2 regions of the Pokkaliibacter sp. MBI-7 genome follow, and region 1 is predicted to be linked to the other one. Evidence: predicted binding sites of a transcription regulator. Region 1 holds the regulator's gene; the other holds the start of a gene.
What was found. The regulator sigma-54, encoded in region 1, starts transcription at its own class of promoters, with help from an activator protein. The targets are predictions, from matches to a motif close to TGGCACNNNNNTTGCTNT.
Positions count from the first base shown of each region.

Region 2: the regulator sigma-54 is predicted to act here: its motif matches at 2,318-2,335, upstream of QCD60_RS19015 (HAD-IIB family hydrolase).

Region 1 is NZ_JARVTG010000001.1:837,399-841,571, reverse strand. Features, by position in the region: gene QCD60_RS03760 (HPr family phosphocarrier protein) at 1-37, opposite strand, end outside; gene rapZ (RNase adapter RapZ) at 52-906, opposite strand; gene ptsN (PTS IIA-like nitrogen regulatory protein PtsN) at 903-1,367, opposite strand; gene raiA (ribosome-associated translation inhibitor RaiA) at 1,377-1,685, opposite strand; gene QCD60_RS03740 (RNA polymerase factor sigma-54) at 1,789-3,261, opposite strand; gene lptB (LPS export ABC transporter ATP-binding protein) at 3,339-4,064, opposite strand; gene lptA (lipopolysaccharide transport periplasmic protein LptA) at 4,061-4,173, opposite strand, start outside.
Region 2 is NZ_JARVTG010000001.1:4,300,773-4,304,945, reverse strand. Features, by position in the region: gene QCD60_RS19020 (glycosyl transferase) at 21-1,247, opposite strand; gene QCD60_RS19015 (HAD-IIB family hydrolase) at 1,240-2,091, opposite strand; gene QCD60_RS19010 (LysR family transcriptional regulator) at 2,405-3,334, opposite strand; gene QCD60_RS19005 (MFS transporter) at 3,501-4,173, shown strand, end outside.

The DNA.
Region 1 (4,173 bases):
CCAATTTGTTAATAAGCGTAATTTTCTCTTCGCGCATGCCGCATCCTGAAGTTAATCGAGCTCTCTGTGCCGAGTCTGGATGTGATGCCGAGTTGCAGTGAAGTAAGCGGCTAATTGCTCGACCATATAAACCGAGCGATGCTGGCCACCTGTACAACCTATGGCTACCGTCATATAGGCACGATTGTTGCGTTCATAATATGGTAGCCAAGTTTCTAACAAGTTACGCAGGTCATCAAGCATCTTGCCCACATCTGCCTCATTTTGCAGGTAGTCGATGACAGGTTGCTCACGCCCTGTGAAGCCACGCAGTGATGGAATCCAATGTGGGTTGGGCAGGCAGCGGACATCAAACACCAGGTCTGCATCCAGTGGCAGGCCATGCTTAAATCCGAACGACAGAAATAATACCGCCAGCTCCTGTGCACGGCCTGCAACGCGCACTTTGATCGTATCGCGCAAGTCGTACAGCGTCATATGAGTCGTGTCGATAGTCAGATCGGCACAGTTGGAAATAGGGCGAAGCAGTCTTCGCTCTTCCTGAATGGCTTCCTGGAGGCTGATGCGTCCATTGGTCAGCGGATGACGACGGCGGGTGGCGCTGAAGCGCTGAAGGAGGATGCTTTCATCAGCATCCAGATAAATCACTTCACAGTGGACACCCATGTTGCGGATGTCTTGCAATAGCACTGGAAGATCGCCCAGACCACCGGGAAGGTTGCGAGCGTCAATGCTGACAGCCATATTCTGACGCTCAGGGCTGGGAGACTTCTGAGCCTGCTCGACCAGTGCTTTCAGCAGGTCGACGGGCAGGTTATCAATGCAGTAGTAGCCAAGATCCTCCAGCGCGTTGAGTGCTGTACTTTTTCCTGATCCTGACCGACCACTGATGATAAAAAGTTTCATGATGTCTGAGCAGCTATATCCAGTGCTGTCTGATATAAGGCCTCTGCACTGCCAGCTCGGCGTAGGCGCTGCAGGTTGCTTTCATCCTGCAACAACCCGGCAACGCGTGCTAATGCCTGCAGATGAGAGTCATGAGCTTCTTCGGGAGCAAGCAGGACGAAAATCAGATCGACAGGCTGATTATCACGAGCATCGAAGTCGACAGGGTCTTTGAGATGTATCAATGCGCCAGTGACCTTGTCGCAGTCCTGTAAGCGGCAGTGAGGGATCGCAATCCCGCCACCCAGGCCTGTACTGCCTAGTCGCTCTCTACTCAGAAGGCCGTTGTAGATAGCGTCAACATCCAGATGGTCGAACTGGCTGGCCAGTAGTTCACTGGCCTGTTCCAGTACGCGCTTCTTGCTACTCCAGGCTGCACCTTCAATGGTGCATGCCTGGGTTAAAAGTTGGTTTAGTTGCATAGGTGAGGATTAACGTACCGTAACGCCGTGACTGCGTTCTTTTTGCTTTTCTTTATGCTTCAGTAGCTGGCGATCCAGTTTGTCTACCAGGCCGTCAATTGCAGCATACATATCACCATTTTCATGGGTGGCAAACAGCTCGCCACCTGCCAGATGAACATTGGCTTCGGCGATCTGGCGGGTTTTTTCCACGCTTAGAGTGACTTGAACGTTGGTGATGTTGTCAAAGTGACGTTCCAGCTTTTGTAGCTTGCTGTGAACGTAATCAGTGAGAGCAGGGGTGAGTTCCAGCTGATGGCCTGTGATATTTATTTGCATAGCACTCTCCTGAGTTGCCGGTGAATGTTTGCTGGTTGCATCTCAATATAGCCGTATGCTTGCAGGCTTCGTCAAATTTTTTTTGCGTCAAAAAATTTAGCTTTTAAACCAAACGTTTACGCTCATTCGATGGGGCAATACCCATAGCTTCGCGATATTTAGCCACAGTACGACGAGCCACATTGATACCCTGATCTTCCAGAAGGGTAGCCAGCTTGGCATCACTCAATGGCTTTTTCGGAGGCTCCTCGGCAATCAGCTTTTTGATTATGGCGCGAATTGCTGTCGAGGAGGCTTCCCCACCGTCGGATGTACCGACGTGGCTGGAGAAGAAGTACTTCAGTTCAAACACCCCACGTGGAGTGTGCATGAACTTCTGGGTTGTGACACGAGAAATAGTGGACTCGTGCATCTCCACTGCCTGAGCAATGTCTGCCAGGACCATCGGGCGCATTGCTTCTTCGCCCTCTTCAAAGAAGTCGAGTTGAAATTCAACAATCTTGGTGGCTACTTTGAGCAGGGTGTCGTTGCGACTTTGCAGGCTTTTGATAAACCAGCGTGCTTCTTGCAGCTGATTCTTCAGATAGGTGTTGTCGCTACTTGAGTCTGCGCGCTTGATCAGACTGGCGTAGCTATTGTTGATACGCAACCTGGGCATGGCATCCTGATTCAGTTCAATGAGCCATTGACCTTCTTTCTTGCTGACAACCACATCGGGGATCACATATTCCGAATCGCCAGAGGTAATGCTGGCGCCAGGGCGAGGATTAAGGGTCTGTATCAAATGAATGACGGCGGCCAGCTCTTCTTCGCTCAGACGGGTGCGACGCATCAGGGTTGCATAGTCTCGGGTGCCAAGCAGATTCAGGTGCTGCGCAATGATGTCCAGAGCCTGTTGTCGCCACTGTGTCTCGACAGGTAGCTGTCGCAACTGGATAGTCAGACATTCAGCTAGGTCGCGAGCAGCAACCCCGGGAGGATCAAATTGCTGCAGATGGTGTAAAACCATCAGTAGCTCATCTTCTTCTACAGGGTCTTCGTCATCGTTTTCGTTGAGGCTTTCCATCAACTCTTCCAAAGAGCTGGTCAGATAGCCTTCGGTGTTGATGCTGTCGATCAGGGTATAAGCAATCAACTGATCACGTTCGCTCATCGGGGTCAGATTGAGCTGCCATTCTAGATGAGCCTGCAGGCTTTCACCTGCAGTGGCTCGTGATTCAAAGTCGTAACCATCTTCGCTATCGTATGAAGAACTGGGCAGTGTGGAGTAGGTGTCTTCCCAGTTGCTATCGACAGCCAGCTCTTCAGGAATATCTTCTGACCACTGGCTGTCAGTCTCCTGCTCGCTGTCATTATTGCTGCTGGCACTTTCGTTTTTCAGAGCCGTTTCGTAACGCTCTTCAGCAACAGCAGGTTCGAATTCTTCTTCGACCTCAAGCAGCGGATTACCGTCCAGCGCATCCTGGATTTCTTGCTGCAGGTCGAGAGTGGAAAGCTGCAGCAGACGAATAGCCTGTTGCAACTGCGGGGTCATGGTCAGCTGCTGACCGATTTTCAGCTGTAATGAGGGTTTCATATTTGGCTACGAAGATACTTCTTGACTCATCGGATCAGGCTTGAAAATGGCGTGTTATTGCCGCCATGCCGGGCTGCTCAAAAGCGGAAGTTTTCGCCCAGATAGACCTGCCGTACTTGTTCATGTTGAAGAATAGCATCGGCATCTCCCTCTGCGAGAATGGTCCCATCGCTAACAATATAGGCATGATCACAAATCGACAGGGTTTCCCTGACGTTATGGTCGGTGATCAGCACTCCAATGCCCCGTGACTTCAAATGACGAATGATCTGTTGAATGTCACTGACGGATATCGGGTCAACACCTGCAAAAGGTTCATCCAGCAAAATGAAGTCAGGTTCCATGGCTAATGCCCTGGCAATTTCCACCCGACGTCGCTCGCCGCCAGACAAACTCATGCCCAGACTATCGCGAATGTGCGTAATGTGGAACTCTTTTAGCAAGGATTCCATAAGCTCCAGACGACTTGCCTTGCTCAGCTCTGCTCGGGTTTCGAGGATCGCCAGGATGTTGTCCTTCACGCTGAGCTTGCGGAAAATCGATGCTTCTTGCGGTAGATAGCCAATTCCCGCTCGTGCACGGCCGTGAACAGGAAGAGTGGTGAGATCCTGCTCATCCAGCAGGATACGGCCTTTGTCTGAAGCAACGAGGCCAACAATCATATAAAAACAGGTGGTTTTGCCCGCGCCATTTGGGCCAAGTAACCCAACAATTTCGCCGCGACTGACCTTCACGGATACATCCTTGACCACCTGACGTTTCTTGTAGGCTTTGGCCAGGTGTTGTGCATGTAATGTGCTCATGGGGTCGCTTTTTTCTTTGGTTGCAGGATCATCTCAACACGCTTGCCACTGCTGCCCTGAGCACTGAATGCATTTACCGTGCGTTTGGTAATGTCGTAAGTGATACGTT
Region 2 (4,173 bases), 3.5 Mb from region 1:
GCGGCCCTCACGGCCGCCGCTCAGACATGGCCGAGATTGTCCTCCTCCACCGCGGCATGCATGCGTTCCTGCAAATCAGGAATGGCGGCCTGCACCCGGCTCCAGCTCGGGATAAAGGGTTTGTCATGGGGGTTATCGAGGAAGATGCGCCCGGCCTCCATCAGATTCTGGGCAAACAGCTCCACCGCCTGCTCCTCGCTGTGGCGATCGACCTTGAGGCCATTCATCACCGCATCGTTGTAGTAGGTCTCGATAATATCCAGCGCAATGCGGTAGTAGGTGGCCTTGATGGTGCGGAACGACTCGGCACTGATCTGCACGCCGAGAGTGGCCAGCTTGCGGTAGATGGCCTTGGCAATATCGAGGCTCATGCGGTCGAGGCCGCCGCGCTGTTCGGCCTCCTTGTCGATCAGGCACTGGTGCTTGTGATCATAGGCATCGGCAATATCCACCTGACACAGGCGCTTGGTCGAGTAGTTGCGGTGCACCTCTGACAGCACGCCGATTTCCAGCCCCCAGTCGCTGGGGATACGGATATCGTTGAGCACATCGACACGCATGGAGAACTCACCGGACAGCGGATAACGATAGCTGTCGAGGTATTCAAGGTACGGTAGCGGCCCATAGATTTTCTTCAGGGCGCGAATCATTGGCGTCACCAGCAGGCGGCTGACACGGCCATTGAGCTTGCCTTCGGCAATACGCGAGTAGTAGCCCTTGCAGAACTCGTAGTTGAACTGTGGGTTGGCCACCGGATAAATCAGCCGCGCCAGCATCTCGCGGTCATAGGTGACGATGTCACAGTCATGCAGCGCCACCGCTTCAGCCCGTGCCGAGGCCAGCACATAACCACTGCAGTACCAGACATTACGCCCCTTGCCCGGCTCCTGCGGAGACAGCCCTTCGGCTTCCAGCTCTGCATCCAGCGCCCGCAGGCGCGGGCCGTCGTTCCACAGAATGCGGTGATGCTGCGGCAGGCGGGAGAAAAACTCGCGGGCAAACAGAAACTGATCACGGTCGGCACGGTCCAGACCAATCACGATTTCCGACAGGTAAGGCACTTTGGCCAGACAGTTGACGATATTGTCCAGCGCCGGCCCTTCCAGCTCGGAGAACAGCGACGGCAGGATCAGGCTCATCGGCCGCTTGCTGGCAAAGCGCACCAGATCGGCCTCCAGCGCCTCCACCGGGCGACGGGTCAGATTATGAAAGTTGGTGATAATACCGTTCTGATAGAAATCACTCATTGTTATGCTCCAGGCCAGCGACCAGCCAGTAGTCCATCCCTTCCACCCAGCCAGTCGGCCCAGTGGATGCTGTGCGATACAAGCGGGAAGGATCATCCATGTACGAAGGAAGGAGAGGCTGATAACCAGCCCCGCGAATCAATACGCCATAGCGGGCCGTCGCCAGCATCGGCAGATCATTGGCGCCGTCTCCCAGCGCCAGTGTCAGAGGCTGCACCCTGTGCAGCTGGTGATAACGTCCGGCCAGCCAGGTCAGGGCCACGCCCTTACTGCTGCGGCCGGTGACGTGATAAAAACGGCCACCACGAATCAGTGACAGCCCCTGTTGCTGCAAAGCCTGCCGAAACAGCGTGAGCCGTTCGGCACTGTCTTCCCACAGCAAGGGTTCACTGGCTTCACGGGCATGGGCCTGCCGTGCTTTGGCCAACGGCAGTCCGGTATAGTGCTGCACTCCCTCCACCCCGAGATCAGCGAAACCGCGAAAGGCATAGCCGTGCTCTTCACGCAGCGCCGCCACCGCCCGGCGCAGAGTGGCATAGTCTGCCCCCAGATGAATGCGGGTCCAGCCCTGTGTATCCACGGCCGGGTCTGCCATGGCGCGCCAGCCCGGCGGCAGCAGCACACAGCCGCCGTTTTCCACCACACAGGGATAGTCCTTCAGCCCCAGCTCCTGTCGCAGGGTGCCCAGTTCGGCAGCAGTTTTGCTGGTATTGGCAATCACCGGCACACGCTGCTCGCGCAAAAAACGCAACCAGCCCGCCGCGGGTTGCCAGTCATAGCTGTGATGATCGAGCAGTGACCCATCGAGATCCGTCAGCACCATCAGATTGTCTGGCAGGCTCACTTCAATCTCCTCCAAAGCAGGTTCATGTATTCCAGCAAGGGCTGTTATCCAGCCAAACTTCAGCAGGCTTTCTGCGCAAACGCAGAAAACATGCACTCTGTAGAGCACATGCAGAATCAATGCCATTGCTTATGACAAGAAAAATCGCTTATGGATGAGAGGCTTAGCGCAGCAGCGTGTCAGACAAGTTGCTGCAGCGCGAAAAAATTACTGGCACGGTGGGAGAAAAGCACAGCGCAGGCCATGACGGGGGCCAGCTGCTTCTGATAAACGCTTTTTGATAAGAGCCCTTGATAAGGGTTATTGATAGCAATCAGCCCGGCACCCGCTGCTGACAGGTCTTCCTGATCAGCTGGCGCAACCAGCGATGGGCCAGATCATTGTCATTACGCGGATGCCACATCAGCGATACGGTGATGCTCTGCGTCGCCACTGGCAGGGCAAAGGTATGCAGGGCAGCGGGCTGGCCCTGCGCCGCCCCCGTATGCTGATGCAGCAGAAAGGATGCCGGTACCAGCGCCACCAGCTCGGATGCTCGCGCCACCGCCAGTGCCGCGGGAAAGCTCGGCACCACGGCGACCACATTACGGCTGAGACCGATCTGCTCCAGCGCCTCATCCACCAGCCCGACACTCTGGCCACGGCGCGACACCACCACATGGCCATAGGCCACATACTGCTCGGCACCCACTTCTGTCAGCCGGGCCAGCGGGTGCCCTGTTCTGACTACCGCGATAAAGTGATCACGGAACAGCGACTGCACACGGATTTCCGGCCCCATTTGTCCCAGTACGCCGATTTCCAGATCTACCAGCCCTTCACGCAGATAGCGGGAGGTTTTCTCCGGCTTGGGCGCAAAGCTCAGGCGCACACCCGGTGCTTCGGCCGTTACCGCCGCAATCAGTGGCGCACCAAAGGCTTCGATAAAGCCATCGTTAGCACGCAGAGTGAATGTACGTTGCAGCGTCTCGGGTTGCAGTTCGGTCAGTGCCGGACGCAGCAGCGCCTGCACCTCGCGCAGCGCCAGCTGGCTGCGTTCACGAATGGCCTCGGCATGGGGCGTCAGCACCATCTGCCGCCCGGCGCGCACCAGCAGCGGGTCGCCTGTAACATTACGCAGCCGGAGCAGGGTGCGGCTCATGGCCGAGGCACTCAGCCCGAGCCGACGCGCAGCCCCCGCCACACTGACTTCACTGAGCAGGGCATCCAGTGCGGCAAGCAGGTTGAAATCGGGCTCAGACATGGTGATAAGGCTCCTGGCATGAACAGATACATGGCGTCTGCTGCAACTATAAAGTGCAACGGCTGCGCCTTCCGACAGGTATGGAGCATACGTATATTGCCATGACGACGACAACAATCACTGTGCTCAACATTCCCGGCTGAGCCTCCTTGTGAGGGAATACCTGATGGAACTCTTTTCCGATCGCCCAGGCGATCAGGGCCTGCCCGGCAGGCAGCGTGCTCAGGCCATGATCGGGGTCATGCTGCTGACCACCATGGCCGTTTTCGACGGCACCATGATCAATATCGCTCTGCCCCATATCGCCCGGTCGCTGGAGGTCAGCACCAGTGCGGCCATCTGGGTGACCAACGGCTATCTGCTGGCCACGGTGATGACTCTAGCCTTTTTTGCCGCGCTGGCAGCACGAGTAGGCTTTCGTACCCAGTTCACTGTCGGGCTGGTGGTATTCGTGCTGGCCTCGGCCGGGTGTGCCGCGGCGACTTCGCTGCCGATGCTGGTCGCCATGCGTCTGCTGCAGGGGCTGGGTGGAGCCGCGACCTTAAGTATTGCGCCAGCCATTCACCGCTCGATATTCCCCAACCGCCTGCTCGGGCGCATTCTCGGCATCAATGCCCTGCTGATTGCCACCTGCACCGCCGCCGCGCCTTTGCTGGCGGGGGCCATGCTGTCGCTGCTGGACTGGCGCTGGCTGTTCGCCATCAACGTGCCGCTGGGGCTGGTTGCCCTGCTGATGTGTATGCGCGTGCTGCCCAGCCACAAGAGCGACACCCGTGCCCCCTTTGATGTTGCCGGTGCGCTCTGGTCAGCGCTGATGCTCGGTGCGGTAATCATGGCCG